Teredinibacter purpureus: one gene and its partner. The main gene of each other region encodes a partner of the protein of the gene in region 2 in a complex. Links are inferred from orthologs where the notes say so. Each region holds a gene or a part of one and is shown on either strand. Other genes may lie near its edges.

The links.
Region 1: the proteins of H5647_RS08610 (region 2) and xseA are in contact, whole or in part, in a cryo-EM structure (PDB 8TXR), measured with the Escherichia coli proteins. The link is inferred for Teredinibacter purpureus from one-to-one orthologs.

The regions. Positions count from the first base shown.
Region 1 is NZ_CP060092.1:2,912,492-2,918,954, forward strand. The notes cover bases 3,543-6,463. They hold xseA (exodeoxyribonuclease VII large subunit), read right to left. Parts: upstream 5,748-6,463; coding sequence 4,338-5,747; downstream 3,543-4,337. Other genes in these bases: H5647_RS12825 (hypothetical protein), read left to right, coding at 3,543-4,341; guaB (IMP dehydrogenase), read left to right, coding at 5,933-6,463. Also shown: ribosome biogenesis GTPase Der, read left to right, coding at 1-586; H5647_RS12810 (hypothetical protein), read right to left, coding at 597-989; H5647_RS12815 (ABC transporter ATP-binding protein), read right to left, coding at 1,153-1,947; H5647_RS12820 (PhzF family phenazine biosynthesis protein), read left to right, coding at 2,180-2,983; more of H5647_RS12825, read left to right, coding at 2,983-3,542. UniProt on the Escherichia coli protein: Bidirectionally degrades single-stranded DNA into large acid-insoluble oligonucleotides, which are then degraded further into small acid-soluble oligonucleotides.
Region 2 is NZ_CP060092.1:2,015,946-2,026,483, forward strand. The notes cover bases 4,363-7,127. They hold H5647_RS08610 (exodeoxyribonuclease VII small subunit), read right to left. Parts: upstream 5,987-7,127; coding sequence 5,738-5,986; downstream 4,363-5,737. Other genes in these bases: hisI (phosphoribosyl-AMP cyclohydrolase), read right to left, coding at 4,363-4,730; H5647_RS08605 (polyprenyl synthetase family protein), read right to left, coding at 4,833-5,735; pomA (flagellar motor protein PomA), read left to right, coding at 6,293-7,054; H5647_RS08620 (flagellar motor protein MotB), read left to right, coding at 7,093-7,127. Also shown: H5647_RS08565 (ATP-binding protein), read left to right, coding at 1-708; pip (prolyl aminopeptidase), read right to left, coding at 721-1,692; H5647_RS08575 (DNA-3-methyladenine glycosylase I), read left to right, coding at 1,862-2,446; twin-arginine translocase subunit TatC, read right to left, coding at 2,451-3,212; Sec-independent protein translocase protein TatB, read right to left, coding at 3,209-3,673; Sec-independent protein translocase subunit TatA, read right to left, coding at 3,723-3,968; H5647_RS08595 (phosphoribosyl-ATP diphosphatase), read right to left, coding at 4,006-4,341; more of hisI, read right to left, coding at 4,338-4,362; more of H5647_RS08620, read left to right, coding at 7,128-8,082; H5647_RS08625 (PilZ domain-containing protein), read left to right, coding at 8,082-8,654; transcriptional activator NhaR, read right to left, coding at 9,611-10,510. UniProt on the Escherichia coli protein: Bidirectionally degrades single-stranded DNA into large acid-insoluble oligonucleotides, which are then degraded further into small acid-soluble oligonucleotides.

The DNA of each region.
Region 1 (6,463 bases), 900 kb from region 2 along the record:
CGTCGATCAGGATCTACATCTTATGGGGCACGCTATTGAAAGCGGTCGCGCCATAGTTGTCGCGCTTAACAAGTGGGATGGCTTAGAAGAAGACCATAAGCAATATGTGAAGACGGAGCTAGAGCGTCGGTTACGTTTTGTCGACTTTGCTGATTTGCATTTTATTTCTGCCTTACATGGTACAGGTGTTGGGAATCTTTATAAATCTGTGGAACGTGCATACAAGGCTGCCACCGAGAAATACTCCACCAATTTCTTAACGCGTGTATTGGAGTTTGCTGTGAGTACACATCAGCCACCGCTTGTGCGTGGGCGCCGTATTAAACTGCGTTATGCGCATGCCGGAGGCCATAATCCACCTGTTATTGTTATCCATGGAAACCAAACCAACGAAGTGCCTACCCATTATGTGCGCTATTTAGAAAAAGCGTTTCGTAAGGCGTTGGACCTACAAGGAACGCCCGTTAAGATAGAGTTTCGTTCCGGTGACAACCCATTTGCTGGGCGAAAAAACAAGTTAGCCGTTAGACAAAAAACAGGAAAGCGCCGATTAGCGCCTTCTGCTTCTTCGAAAAAAAATAGGTAAGCTGCAGTTATTATTTAGTTGTACAAGACCAGCCCCAAGATTGAAGCTTTGCCACAAACTCCTCGGCCTTTTGCTCGCAATAACCTTCTAAATTTTGAGCGCTCCACAGAGTGCTCATTTCTTCCGGTGCCTCGCTGTCTTTGTAATAGTTAACGTCACAGGGTACTTTTGTGCCTTCATCGGCATAGCTGATCTCTACCCGGCGCACTAGCCCTTGTAGTGAGCAGTTGTACTGGTCAAGAGTTACTGTAGCAGTATCTGACGACTGTTCCGTTACTGGTGCACTTTCTGTTGCGGGTGTTTCGGCCTCAGCGTGATGCTCAGCTACAGATGAGCCCGCATTTAGCAATAAGCCCGCTGTAATGCAGAGGAGGAAACGTTTGTGCGTGAGTGACGTGTGCATGAGGTAAAAATCCTTTCTTGGTTAACGTTGGGGTAAAGTGTATTACCCTTGCCGGAAGCCCGCCATTAATTTTCTTCTTTTCTACGTTTAACGTGGCTTCGCTATGTTGTGGGCCAGAGCGAATGCTTGTAATTGTTCTGGAGCACCAGACGCTCCAATCGGGTTAACGTGGGTAGGCCTGATAGAAGCCGTTTTTCTCAATAACGTCCAATCCAATGCCATACAGCTCACTAATTTTGTCGCTAGTAAGTAATGTTTTGGTATCTCCTTTGGCGATAATCTTTCCTGTTTTTAAAAATATAAGTTGCTCAATCTCGGGAATAATTTCGTGTAAATGGTGCGTTACTAAAATTAAGGTAATGCCTGTTTGGGCTAGTGTACGCATATCACGAAGAACTTGGCTGCTAGCGTTCAAATCAAGCCCGTTGGTCGGTTCGTCAAGAATCAGAACCTCTGGTGTGTGCACTGTTGCTCGTGCGAGCAGCAGGCGTCGTTGCTCTCCTGTCGAAAGTTGTAGATATTGCCGTTCAGCCAAATGAGTAATGCCTAAGTTAGAAAGGGCTTTTGATGCCAGACGACGCATGTTAGGTGTGATGTGATGATGAGTGTGCAGTCCAATTGACCCAAAAAAAGCAGATAAAACAACCTCCCTTCCTGTCGCAAGGGTGCGATATTCATTTTGGAAGTCATTAGAAATAACGCCAAATTTTTTACGTAAAATCCCGATGGGTATACGTGGTTCGCCGAAGTGATGGCAATAGCTTTCGTCGCTCACAAGAGGCATAAATTCGCGCGTGAGTAATTTCAATAATGTTGATTTCCCTGCCCCATTTGGCCCTAAAATGGCGGTGTGCATACCGGATTCAAACGTGATTGTTACATCCGATAATATGCTACGGCCATTACGTAAAACCGTGCACTTGTTTAATTCAATAATTGGTTGGTTAGTTGGCGTCATGATTTCCAATAAAAAATTTCTGTTAATACGATTAGGTTAGCGCACGGAATATTACGTGCCAAATGGTTTTTTTTCATTCCATGACGCTATCGATTAATGAGATAACCAGAGAAAATGTTTTAGTTATAACGCTATATGAGAGCTTGCTGATAAAAGGGCTGTGCTAAGCTTTTAGTGTGAGTTTTCGCAATCACTCCGGTTTATAAAATTAATTGTATTAAGTAGTATTGATGTGAATGAAGTAAATAATCTTTTTATAGTTAAAGCTTTTGCGAGTGAACTCTTTACTGGAAACCCAGCGGCAGTGTGCGTTCTAAATGAGCTACTGCCTGATTATAGCCTCCAGCAAATTGCCGCAGAATTAAATCAACCGATAACGTCATTTGTAGTGCCCGATGGTAGTGGCGGGTATCTTTTACGGCATTTTGGCCCGAAAAATCAAGTGGAAATTTGTGGTCATGGAACGGTTGCGGCGTCTCATGTGGTTCGCGAGTACTTGGGGCATGTTGGTGAAGATATTGATTTTTGTTTAGGTAGAATTAAAGTGAAAGTTGGTATTCATAGTGATGGGTTTGAGTTGGAAATGCCAAAATTTTTCTGTAAACCCATAGCCGATGTACCTTGTGTGACTCGTTTTTTAGAGAAAAAACCTCGGCAAATGTATAAAAGTTTCTATGACGTTATCGCAGAGTTCCCGTCTGAAGAAATCGTGCGTTCCTTGCGCCCAGATTTTTCTATGCCGTTAGTGGATTCTATTCGCGCACTTCTTGTAACGGCCCCAGGGATGAATTCCGATTATTGTTATCGTGTTTTTGCACCCTCAATTGGTGTTGATGAGGACTATTTTTGTGGCTCGGCCAATGGAGCTTTGGGCCCTTTGTGGTCGCATAAACTTAAAAAAGGTAACCTTATGGGCTATTCCGTTTCGGAAAGGGGCGGGCCAATACCCTGTTTAGTGAATAACAGCTCAGTCCGTATATTTGGCAAAGCGTTAACGTGGTTTTCGGGGAGTATTGAAGTAGGGGCGTGTGCTTAATGAAATTAAAAACTCAAAGGGATGTGAGTTACTGGCAACAATTTTTAGAACACCTTAATGTCCAAAACCCGATACTTTCTGAGCATTTGACCGAGTGGCAAAATGCTAGTCTTTCCGATTACGCTGATTTTTTGTGGCATCGGTTTGGGGTGAGTGGTTTTTGCAAGTCAAGGTTGATCAGTTCGGGATTTATTCAGGTGTTTTCTGAACGATGTGATCGCCGTTTTGGCCATTCGCATGATGTTGCGATGCAATTGTCTCGGTCACCGGTGGTATTAACTGCGCTTCATACCGCTCCGCTGTTTCATCCTATTGCATTGCATACGGTGATAGCAGCCTGCTCCGGAAGAAACCCTCCTAAAGTTGTGCCTGTGCTTTCAACGGATTGGGTACCTATGGATAATTTATTTAACCCCAGAGGGTTTTTGTTGCCGGGTAGAGAGGCTCTTCAATCGGTCCATTTATTCTCGAAAAGAACCAAGAAAAATATAGTGTCGTCTGTGCCTTCGTTTTCTATTGAAGATGTCGAACGCGCGAAGGTATCAGCAATGAGGCTTGTTAGAGAGGGCAAGCTTTCAGCAACCCAGTTTCATGGGTTTGAGTCTGTTGTTGAAGGCTATTATTGCGATTTTAATGTGCTGTCAGAGCACGGCTATTCTGCTCAATGTTCATTAATTAACGCTAGAATGTGCGAAGCAGTTTTTCCCGATCAAAAATTTGTTTTTTTGAATGTTAGCGAAATAGCGGTCGACCTTTTGGTGGGTCAATTAGAGGATCAGGGCTCTATTATGTTTAGGCTCTTATTTGACGAGACTATTCGTGAAAGGGTTCTTAGCGGGTTGGATGGTGTGCCGGGCTGTTGGAACCGAAATAAAGGGCAAGGCTCGTTGCTGTTTTGGCAAATCGACAATCAAAAAATGAAAGCTTTTACCGCTTGCGATGGAACCGTTTTATCGAACAGCCAGTGTGCGATCGAGTGGAGCCCCGAAGCACTTATTGCCGCATTGAAGGATGGAGCTATTATTCCGGGAATGACGTTAGTGTTTACGATGCTGATGTTTTCTATGGGGGTAGTTTGTGTTGGTGGTATGCGGCAAATTGCCTATAGCAAAAAGATGAGGGATGTAGTGTCTGCTGCATTTAAGACCACTTCATCGCATGACAGTGATTTGATCGCCGATCACCCAGTCGAAATGTTTATGGCGGGTATGCATGCGGTTTTATCTGACGCTGGTTTACCAGAAACTATTACAGACCTTTTAATGGCTGACAAAGCGTTTGACCGAAGTCGGTTTAAGGGATGGTCAATTCAAGATGCGGTATTGGCCGCGAGTCAAGATATTCTATCGTTGAGTTAAGCTTTAGTAGACGCCACGATTACGGATATTTCACCTTTTCCTAATAGTATTTGCAATGAGTCCCCTTTCTGGGTGTCCTTCGCTTCCCTCAGTATTGCCCCGTTAGAATCTTTGGCGATAGCGTATCCACGCTTTAAAGTATTAAGTGGGCTCATTATATTAAGCATGCCGCCAGCCTTTGATAAAGCGAAATACTGGGCGTCGAGCTTGTGTTGCATGGCGATTGCCAATCTATGATTGATATCTGCGATAGTCTGTTGGTTTCGTTTGACCGCGATTTCTGGGTTTTGAGCGGCAAGCCTTGATCGAAGTTTATCGATAAGGCTTGATCGTAACGCGTGACCAGATTGCTGGGTGGCAGAGAGTTTTATCTCCAGTATATCCAGTCGCTGGGCCCAGTTCTGCAGCTGTTGTTTGGGGTTGCGTAATCGTTGTCTAGTATGGTGGAGTTGTTGTTGGCTCTGTACCAAAAAGGAATTAATTCGAGATTCAAGTTGCCGCTCCATTTCTTTCAACGCCTGGAGTAGTTCCGGAGCGTTCGGGCTGATAAGTTCGGCTGCAGCAGAAGGCGTTGGAGCGCGAACGTCAGCGGCGAAATCGGCAATTGTAAAATCAATCTCGTGACCAACTGCGCTTACGATAGGTGTTTTTGCTGCATGAATCGAGCGTGCAAGACCTTCGCTATTGAAAGACCATAGATCCTCTATGGGTCCACCGCCTCGGCATACTATGATGACATCAAAACGTTTATCGGCATCGGCTAACTTAACGGCTTCTATGAGTTGCTGTGATGAGCCATCCCCCTGAACAATGCAGGGTAAAAGCGTCACGGGTAGGGACGGAAAGCGTCGTTTTAGTACCGAAAGAACATCATGTAAAGCAGCGCCGGTCGCAGATGTTATAACGGCAAGGTGGTTGGGTGCGCAGGGCAGTGCTTTTTTATGCGTTTCAGAGAAAAGCCCTTCATCCTCGAGTTTTTGCTTTAGTTCTTGATAGCGTTTTTGCAGTATTCCGAAACCTGCCTCCTCCATATGTTCCGCGATAAGCTGATAATCGCCACGGCCTTCGTATAGGCTAACGCGCGCGCGTACTTGTACTTGGTCACCGGCTTTAGGGGTGAACTTAATGAGACCGTTGCGGCCTCGAAACATGGCGCATCGAACTTGGGCATTTTGGTCCTTCAGTGTGAAATACCAGTGGCCGGAACTAGGTTTGCTAAAGTTAGATATCTCACCTTCTACCCACATGAGGGGGAGGTGAATTTCGAGCAGTTGCTTGGCTTTCCTGTTGAGTTCACTTACAGAGAGGACATGTCGGCCACTATGCAGTGCGGAGGAATCGGTGTTGGAATCGGTAGAAGAGGTCATAGGTCGAGATAGGGCCAGCGAGTGATCAGTCGGGGACATAATGTCCACGAAAAGCAACGAAGTAAAGCCCCCGGGCCGATACTGGCTAAATACACCGGTTTTCGACGAGACTTTGGTTTACCAATAGAGACTTGAACTCTATAATGTCGGGTTTACTTTATCGCGCGCCTGAAGCCCTAATCGCTCTACATGGCGCCATTTTTATCTCCTGAGGTTGTTTTTCTATGTTAAGGATTGCTCAAGAAGCGCTGACTTTTGATGATGTTTTACTGGTTCCGGGGTACTCGGCGGTTACAGCTAAAGATGTCAGCCTGAAAACGCAATTAACGCGAGGTATTGCGTTGAATATACCGTTGCTTTCGGCCGCTATGGATACCGTGACGGAGTCAGGGTTGGCAATCGCGCTGGCTCAGGAAGGTGGAATTGGTATTATCCATAAAAGTATGAGCATTAAACAGCAGGCACGTGAAGTGCGGGCGGTTAAGAAATTTGAGGCGGGTGTGGTACGTGACCCGATTACTATCGATTCGACCGCGACCATTAGCGAGCTAATTACTTTAACGCGAAAGAACAACATCTCGGGTGTTCCTGTTCTTCAGGACGGAGATCTCGTCGGTATCGTAACTGGCCGTGATGTGCGATTTGAAACTAACTTGGACGCGACAGTGGCGAGTATTATGACTCCCCGCTCCCAGTTAGTGACGGTAAAAGAGGGGGCTGATCACGCCGAAGTGCAAGCTCTTTTACATAAGCAT
Region 2 (10,538 bases):
CTTAATGGAATGTCTGAACGTATTCGTGCGCTCATTTCCACACACAAAGAAATGACTTATGCTGTTTCTCATGAACTTCGTACGCCTCTAGCAAGAATGAAATTTGCGTTGGAGATCGCCGCCACAATAGAAGATCGTAAAGTGCAGGCGCGAAAATTGACAAGCATTCGGCAGGATGTAAGTGAAATGGAGAGTTTGATTAACGGCTTGTTAACCTATGCGGGATTTGAGCAGGGTGTGACAAAGTTAAACTTAAAGCCCGGAGATTTGGGTGCACTTATTGCGGAAGTTGTGGCTGGGTGTAGGGTTGATGATATTGCCATTGAATATGATATTAATGATGAATTGAACGGGCAGGATGTCATGTGTGAATGGTATTTAGTGGAGCGTGCATTACATAATGTTATCACCAATGCTCAGCGATATGCACAGAGTAAAATTACCATTACGCTCGCGATCGACGAGAAAGATTATATTGTGCTCGTCGAAGATGATGGCCCGGGCATTCCTCTAGAAGATCGATCCCGAGTCTTTAACTCCTTCGTCCGGTTACGCCAAAATACTAATTTCGATAAAAGTGGTTTCGGTTTAGGTTTATCCATTGTCAGCCGAATAATGGAGTGGCACAACGGCAGAGCACACGTGAGAGAGTCGCAGTGGGGCGGTGCGTGCTTTGAGTTGCGCTGGCCGCAACCTTATGTTTTATAGCGGTTAGGCTTTTTAGCCCGACTGGTCGCCCTCACCAGAGAGGCGCATAGCCATTTCTTCGGTCGCTTTTATTAGCGCGTCTACAATGCTGGGTTCTCGTGAGGAGTGGCCTGCATCCCGCACAATGTGTAGTTCGGCTTCTTCCCATTGTTGGTATAGGGTAACGGCATTATCTAGAGGGCATACCATATCGTAACGGCCGTGAATAATTATTCCTGGAATACTGTTAATCGCGGGCATGTTATCGGTAATCTGGTGCGGTGTTAGGAAGGCGTTGTTGATAAAATAATGCGATTCAATTCTTGCGAGCGCAAGCGCAAGATGAGGTTCAGCGAAACTGTTCACCACATCGGGATTTGGTCTTAGTGTGGCGCAGCGTCCCTCCCAGGTCGACCATGCTTTTGCGGCCGACATTTTGGCTATTTCGTTACTGCTTGTGAGTTTCTCGTAGTACGCTGCTATCAAAGATCCTCGCTCGGCTTCTGCAATAGGGTGTATAAATTCTTGCCAGTAGTCTGGGAATATTCTGTCGGCCCCTTGTTGATAGAACCACTCTAAATCACGGTCTCGGCATAAAAATATGCCTCGTAATATCAGTCCCAATATGTTTTCAGGGTACGCTTGCGCGTAAAGTAAGCTGAGGGTGGACCCCCACGAGCCGCCAAAAAGCACCCAGCGATCGATATCGAGGTGTCGCCGTATCGTTTCGATATCCTCGATAAGGTGTTGGGTTGAGTTGTTCTCAAGTTCGGCGTGAGGGGTGCTTCGGCCAGCCCCCCGTTGATCAAATAAAATAATGCGGTATTTTTCGGGGTCAAAGAAACGTCGATCGTTCTTGCCGCAGCCGGCGCCGGGGCCACCATGAACGAAGAGCACCGGAATGCCATCACGCACACCGCACTCTTCGATATAGAGCGTGTGAATATCGTCGACCACAAGGTCGTGGCGAGCGTAAGGTTTTATCTCCGGAAACAGTATTTGCATGTCAGCCCCTGTTGTTTTTATGTTGTTGTTTATAGTGACTCGTTAAACAGTGCTATGGCGAGAAAACGCGCGCCATGACTCTAATTAATGCATAGAGTATCCTATTCATTCTAGTCTAATTTGTAGTGCCAGTATTAGGCATTATTGTTCGTTCGTAAGGAGAGAGTACGTGTCAAAATCACAGCGTTGTAATTGGTGTGGCGATGACCCTTTGTATGTTGATTATCATGACACTGAATGGGGTGTGCCTATATGGGATAGCCGAGCGCTATTTGAAAAATTGATATTGGACGGTGCACAAGCGGGGCTTTCATGGATAACGATTTTGCGAAAACGCGAGGGGTACCAAAAAGCATTTGATCGCTTCGACCCAGAGAAGATGGCACGATATACTGATAAAAAATTAGAAAGGTTAATGACCGATAAAAGCATTGTTAGGAACCGACTAAAGATTAAAAGTGCCCGTCAGAATGCACAGGCGTATTTGGCGATTATGGAGGGGGAAGAGACTTTTTCAGCCTTTTTATGGTCGTTTGTGGGCGGGCAACCGAAACAAAACCGCTGGAGGACTATGGCAGAAATACCTACGTCTACGCCAGAGTCAGAGGCTATGAGTAAGGCGCTAAAAAAGGCGGGCTTTAATTTTGTGGGGCCAACGATTGTATATGCTTTTATGCAGGCTGTAGGAATGGTTAATGACCATCTTGTTAACTGCCCCTGCCACAAGCCGTGCGCGGCTTTAGCCGCTCAATAATACGTTACAGCTCTTCTGGTTGCTTGTCGTCTTTTACGGGCGTAAAAAAACGACCAAAAAATATTCCTATTTCAAATAAAAACCACATTGGAAGGGCTAATAATGCCTGAGAGATAATATCTGGTGGGGTGAGCAACATCCCAATTACGAAACAGGCAACCACTACGTATGGGCGTTTTTGTGCGAGCTGTGCCGGAGTTACTATACCGGCTGAGATTAATAACAGGGTCGCAACGGGGATTTCAAACGCGGCGCCAAAAGCGAAAAATAGTTTAATGACAAACGCTTGGTATTTGCTAATGTCGGTCATTACTGCAACCGTTTCTGGCCCAACCGAAGTGAAAAAGCTAAAAATTAACGGAAAAACAATGTAGTAAGCAAAAGCCATTCCGCTATAAAAAAGAATGATACTTGAAGCTAGTAGCGGTAGAGCCAGTTTTTTTTCTTTGCTATACAGTGCGGGAGCAATAAACCCCCATATCTGATAAAAAATAAAGGGAATACAAATAAATACAGCAGCAAATAAGGTAAGTTTGAACGGCGTAAGAAAAGGCGAAGCCACATCGGTGGCAATCATATGACTGTCTTCAGGTAAGAATACTTGAAGGGGTTGGGCTACAAACTCATAAATATTATTGGCGAAACTAAATAGGCCGAGAAATACTATAAAAATGGCTAAGAAACTTCTTAATAAGCGAGACCGCAATTCAATTAAGTGTTGAACTAAGGGCTGTTCTTGTAAGGCTTCTTTTTCGGTTTTTGTCATGAGTCAGATGGGCTGGTTTTGGGGGCGGTTGTATCGCTAGCAGGCGCTGGCGTTGATGCGGTTACTGCCGGAGGCGGAGTATCAGACGGTGGCGTTTCGTTGCTAGCAACGGCACCGGCTTCTCCCGTTGAGGGAGGCGCAATGGATTCTTCTGTAGAATCAGTGTTTTCGTCTTTATAAACACCGGTATAGTTTCCGCTGTTAATTTGCCTGCGCATTTCAGCTTGCTTGTCTTTTACGGCGCGCAAGGAGGCCATAACTTCGTCGTTATGAATTTCTCGACGAATGTCGTCAGCACCAATTTGTTTTTCAAATTCAGCGCGCGCAGCGGTTAAGTTGCGTCGAATACTATTAATCCAAATGGCACAGGTTTTAATGGCGCCGGGCAGCCGTTCAGGGCCAATGACGACCAGCCCAACGACAACGATAACCATTATTTCCAGAAAGCCCATATCAAACATAAAGCACTAACACCGTGGTGATGCCTGCCCAGTTGGGCTGCGGGTTGAGTTATTTGTTTTCAGTTTTTTCTGGCGATTCTGTTTGTGTGGTTTCAGCGATACTGGAATCTTCGGCCTCTACTTTTTTGGCTTCTTCTTCAGCTTTTTTTTCTTCGTCGGTCATGGCTTTCTTAAAGCCTTTAATCGCACCGCCTAAATCGCCACCTAAACCACGCAATCGTTTTGTGCCAAATAATAAAAGAACGATTACGAGAATAATAAGAAGCTGCCAAATACTTATACCACCTAAGCCCATTGTAGATTACCTGTTTGTAGTTGTTGTTAGTAAGGAGTTAATCGCTAGTGCGATTGGCTTTTTCATCTAAACCGGAGAGATCGAAGCGGCGAGCAAGTTCCTTCAGTACTACGGACGAATCAATGCCCAAGTGCGAAAGCATGACCATAGAGTGAAACCATAAATCTGCTGTTTCGTATACTAGGTGGTCGGTATTGCCGTCGTTCGTCACATCTTTAGCGGCAAGCAATGTTTCTGTACATTCTTCGCCAACTTTTTCTAAAATTTTATTCAGGCCTTTGTGGTGTAATTGCGCAACGTAAGACGATTTTGGATCGGCCTGATTTTTACGGTCCGCTAATACTTTGTCGAGTGAGGCTAATACATCGCTCATGAATACATCTCTTTCGGGTCTTTTAACACAGTTGAGTTTTCTTGCCAGCGTCCATCAGTAAGCGTGCGATAAAAGCACGACCTTCGGCCTGTGTGGCAAGCGATACCACCTATTTGCTCGATGGATAAAATGAGGGCATCGGCATCGCAGTCGAGCTTAATGGCACTAATTTTTTGCGTATGCCCAGAGGTTTCGCCTTTACGCCATAGTTGCTGTCGAGAACGTGACCAGTATACCGCAACGCCTTCTTTAGCCGTAAGGCTCAAAGACTCTCGGTTCATCCACGCCATCATTAAAATATCACCGGAGCTTGCGTCTTGTGCAATGGCGGGCACGAGGCCGTCTTCGTTCCACGTAATCTCGTCTAGAAATGTATCGGTGTCTGTCATTCTCGTTCGCATTATACGCTATTAGTGTTGGCCGCTAGGATACCGGAAATTGGTAGCATAACGTATCTTTCTGGTGGGGAGATCAAGAGTTTCTTCGTAAAGCTAGTGGTTGCGAGCGATTATATAGTGAGCAACTTGGCGTAAGTAGTCTGCACCTTCACCAAAAGGGCTTAATGCATTAATCGCAGTATCCACTAGTTCTTGAGCTTTGTCGTTTGCACCCTCTAGGCCTAGTAGTGATACGTAGGTGGGTTTGTTTCGCTCTGCATCGGCGCCCTGTTGTTTGCCTAGAGTAGCGGTATCTGATGTGACATCAATAATGTCGTCTTGAACCTGAAAGGCTAGACCAATCGCATCGGCATACTGTTTGAGGTGGCGCAGCTCTGACTTGCAGGCATTTACCGATATTCCGCCCAGCAAAACCGCTGCTTCGATAAGCGCCCCCGTTTTATGGGCATGCATGTTCTGCAATTGGTCGATCGGTAAGCGTTTATCGACGGAGGCTAGATCTATGGCTTGTCCTAGTACCATACCCTGCGCGCCCGAGGCTTTAGCCAGCACTCGCAGAGCGTCTAATGCTTGTACAGGGGCAATATCGCGATTGTTAGTAATAAGCTCGAAAGCGAAACATTGGAGGGCGTCACCGGCCAATATTGCAGTGGCTTCGTCGAAAGCGACATGGCAAGTAGGTTTGCCTCTGCGCAGGTCGTCGTCATCCATCGCAGGCAAATCATCATGAATAAGACTATAGGCATGAATACACTCAATGGCCGCAGCGTAGGTGTCGGTTGCGTTATTGGGTGTAGTAATGGCATTCGCTGCAGCAAAAGCCAATATGGGGCGGATACGTTTACCACCATTCAATAGGCTGTAGTGCATGGCCTCGATTAGCCGATTGTTGGAGGCGTGAGCATGTTTTGAGAGTTGTTTGCCCGAAAGAGCATTCAACAATAACTCGGAAATACGCGACTGTTGTTGCGTAATAAAAGCCTGCAGATCCTTCATTTTTACTCTGCGGCGTTGCCGTCCAGCTCGAAAGGTTTGGTTATTAGGTCGCCGCCCTCTTGTTTCAGTAACACTTCAACTTTTTGCTCGGCGTCTTGCAGAGCTGTTTGGCAGCTGCGCGTCAGTTTTATGCCTTGCTCAAAGGTTTTGAGTGATTGCTCTAAGGTGAGGTCGCCGCTCTCAAGCTTGGTAACCATCGACTCGAGTTCTTCAAGGGACTTTTCAAAATTAGGTGTTTTTTTCGTTGCCACAATAATCGTTGCCGCGAGGGCCTCCTGTGTTTGGCGCAAACATACCTGAGCGGGTAGATGGGGTCAATGTTGATTTAGGTGTTGTTATTCTCTCGGGACGTTCAGAAACCTGCTCTCTTGGCCGATATTACTCCCCAATGGCTTGTACCGTTAATGATTGTCACTCATAACAAAGTATTAATAATTAGCCTGTTCCTTAGGCGTTTTGTGTCTAGACTTGAGATAAGTCTTGTAGTGTTATGGTAGTAAAATTTAATAGGTGTGAGTGCTTACTTACCCTGATAGGTTCGATATGAGGAAGTCTCTGTGGATTTAGCGACGATTGTAGGCTTGGTGGGTGCTTTAGCGCTGATTGTTATCTCCATGCTGATGAGTGGCGAATTGGGCATGTTCGTGAACGGGCCCTCTATGGTGATCGTCGTGGGTGGAACCATTTTTGCTGTGATGGCCAAGTATGGATTGAGCCAGTTTTTAGGTGCGATAAAAGTTGCGGGTAAAAGTTTTTCAACAAAACTACCAGATCCTAATGAGCTCATTGAAGAAATAGTAGCATTGGCTGATGAGGCGCGAAAAGGCGGTTTGTTATCGTTAGAGGGAAAGGAGGTGAGCAGTGATTTTTTACAGAGAGGGATTCAGTTATTGGTAGATGGCCACGATCCGGATGTTGTAAAAACGCTTCTTTCTATTGATAAAAATAAAGCCTCTGAACGCCACGAAGTAGGGTCGTCCATATTTGCAGCCATGGCGGAAATGGCGCCCGCGATGGGGATGATCGGAACGCTTATCGGTTTGGTGGCAATGCTGGCCAATATGGATGATCCGAAATCCATTGGGCCGGCTATGGCTGTTGCACTACTTACGACACTGTACGGTGCGATTATAGCCAATGCCATGTGTGGCCCTATTTCAGACAAACTGAAGTTGCGGGCGGGAGAGGAGGCCATGGTTAAGAGTTTAGTCATCGATGCGTTGTTGGCCATACAAGGAGGGCAAAACCCGCGCGTGATTGACTCTATGTTGCGTAACTACCTTCCTGAGGGCAAAAGGGTCGTTGAGGGAGCCGAGTAACGTGTGCACCTGGGGTATGACGGTTTGGAGAGTCGCGTGTGAGTGACGAGGAAGAGCATGACTGCAATTGCGTGCCGGGATTGCCGGCATGGATGGGTACCTTTGCGGACCTTATGTCTTTGCTCATGTGTTTTTTCGTGCTGTTATTGTCTTTTTCAGAAATGGATGCGATGAAGTTTAAACGTCTAGCCGGCTCAATGGCGCAAGCGTTTGGCGTGCAGAACACCTTAAATGTGACCGACATCCCCAAAGGTACTAGCATCATTGCGCAGGAGTTCAGCCCTGGAAGGCCTGACCCGACACCGATTAATGAGATCTGGCAAAAAACGCAGGATGTTACTGAAATGTCGCTGGAACAATATTGCGCCGAAGAGTTCGATTTGGAGCAAGGCGACGAAGGTTATGATGCAGGTGCAAAAATGAGGGTAAAGCAGCAGTTAGAGGAACTAATCAAAAAAACAGAAGCGGATGCCTATGAATTGGCAAGCGCACTGCACGAGCAAATAGAAGCGGGTCAAGTTGAAATAGAAACCCGAGGCAGGCTAATTATTATACGCATTCGAGAGAAGGGCTCGTTCATATCGGGCTCAGCTGAAATGGCACCTTCTTACAAAGATGTTATGCGTGAAGTGCGCGCGGTTCTCGCCTTAAAGAAAGGCAAGATTGAAGTGCAGGGCCATACAGACGACATCCCCATTCGAACGAGCCGTTTCCGGTCGAACTGGGAGCTGTCTTCGTCCCGGGCGGTGTCAGTTGCTCATGAATTAATGCTTAATGGTGATGTTAAAGAACGTCGTTTCGAAATTGCCGGCTTTGCCGATACCGTACCCCTTGGGCCGAATGATTCCCCTGAAAATCGTGCCAGAAATCGTCGTGTTGAGATTTTGGTAAAGCAAGGCCTAGAAGATGAATTGTCAGAAGAAGATTTAGAAACATTGAAAGACGACGAAGAAGGCCAGGATATTCTGCGTGAACTGGAGCTTTCACCAGAATATTTGTTTGATTTAGAACCAGAAGAGATATTTTAATGTCGGATGAAAAGCGTCGGTATTTTCGTATAGATGAAAATGTCGGTATAGGTTATGAATTTATCGAGCGGCACAAATCCGGCCAGCTGGCGCATAAGGATACACAGGCCTTTGGGGCTCGCATGGAAAATATTCTGGATATTATTGAAGAGCAAGATGCGAAAATTGACCACTTAATGGCGACCTTAGCCGATCAAAACCCTGTAGTTGCAGAGGTGATAGGCCTCTTTAATCAAAAACTAGAGCGTGTTATCAACCATTTGTTGATGGATAGCCATACGCTTTCACGCATTGCGCATAAGGTAAAAGAGGCGAATATTTCCGCTTGCGGTATTGGTTTCGTCAATAATGAGTTCGTTGAAGAGGGCGCAAGCCTGCGGCTACAGCTTTTATTTTCACCGGGGAATTTAGCCATAGAAACGAATGGCCGTGTTGTGAGTTGTTCTTCAAATGGGGACGGTGAAAGTTATTACTGGCGAATTGATTTTTTTGGCATGAGCAAAAAAGATCAAGAAGATCTAATACAGCATATCGTAAAAACACAAGGCAGCCAGCTAAAAAACAAGACGTGACAAAAGTGCTGTTTTCGCGCCACTCTTGTAGGATATATCTCACACGTAAAAGCGAACTTAGCCTCTAGTACTGCACGCGAAAATTCGTAAAATAAACAGGGTCAAGGACGCATGCGGATGGAACCGCGGCAAGGATCAGGACGGAACTACGCCACGAAGACCTAAGGGAATTTAGGTAAATCCTGTGAGTTCGCCGCGACGTGTGCGTCGCGGCGTTTTACGCATTTCCCCCACTTGAAAGCCAGCTTTTTCTACCCCCCCCCATTTCATCTCTATCTTTCGCGGGCCAGTGTCTATACCAAGATGTGCTGCCTCCCAGTTTACAATGCTATGTTGCTCGAATATGCGGAGTAAAATTGCTGCATATTCAGCCGCATTCGGTCTCTAGTGGGGTCCAAAAAGCTTATTTCGCTATTGCGGTTGCGAACAGCAATCAATGAGAACTCTTTATCAAAATAAACTCATTGCTCACAGAAGGTTGTGCTTTCGTCTGAATTCTATGCCGCTAGTAACGATTGCAATTGATTTGCCGATCGAATTTGCCGCTGTTTTTTCCCGTCATAGCCTTTGTTAATAGATTAAAGCACTAATGGAAAGCCTGGTTTTCTTGCTGCATAATATTCTATTCCTTCCCTGAATGACTATTGAACAACAGGAATGTTGAACTTGTTTAAGAGCAGTCGCTCTGGGGCTATTAAGCTTTTTTCCCGAGAATATGGGAAAAGCTATTTTTTCTGCTTATGTATTGTCTAATTCTAAAAAGGATGGCTTGAAAAAAATTGAGAATACAACCTTTCCCAGTAATGTCTAATGGGTATGCTTTTATTTTCGGGAAAAACACTGTCATTGATCGATTAGCATTTTTTGATGGTTATACTCAGTAAATATCAAGAAATATTGCTTATGAAGAAAATAGAGATACAGATTAAAAAAACCCTTCTTAATCAATAGACGCCTTACAAAAGTATAGATTTCGCTGCGTCGACTAAGGCCTTAACCGCAGGGTGTTTAATTTTTCGCTCTGGAGAAATAGCATAGAATCGCTCACTAATGGAGTTGGTTCTACCAATGACTATAACGTCGTATTGCCCAATCACATGTGGTTCAATAGTGGTTGGTGTAGCAAAAACTCCGTAGCCTGACTGCCCGAAGAATTTCATAAGAGCACTATCATCAAATTCAGCAACGATGATTGGGTTAATGTTTTCAGTATCAAACCATGACTGGAGGTTTATTTTTTGATTGGATTTATCTCCACAAATCAAAAAATTACATTGATCTAATGATTTCGGAAAATTTTTCTTTAGTGACGGAGCAATAGCCTCAGTAGCGTAAAAGCTAACGCCGCATTCGCCTAAATAATGGTTATATGCTTTCACCGCCACGCCTGGAGTCAGAGGCCTATCGGAGATAATTAAATCTATTTTGTTCAGCGCTAGATCCGCAAGTAAGCCATCATAATCCCCCTCACGACTGATTAATTTAATTGATTCTTCCAGTTCAAAACACTTCTCTAAAATGTTGAACGCCAATATTTTGGGGATCACATCCACGATGCCAACGGTAAACACCACATTTTGCTCGGGGTTGTTCATGTCTAGAGACTGTTGAAGTTCCAGTCCTAGTGTAAATATATCTTCTGCATAGCTATAAACAAGCTTACCTGCATCGTTCATGATTAGCCTCTTGCCCCGTCGGTCAAATAATTTAAGACCTAAATACTCTTCAAATACCGTTAGCTGGCCGCTAATAGTTTGGGGTGACAGGTGCAATAATTTGGCGGCATTCACTATGCTGCCTTCTTTGGCAATGGTATAAAAATAGCGTAAATGGTTGTAGTTGAGTTGCTGAGCCATCTCTTTAGACCTTTATGGTATTGCTTTC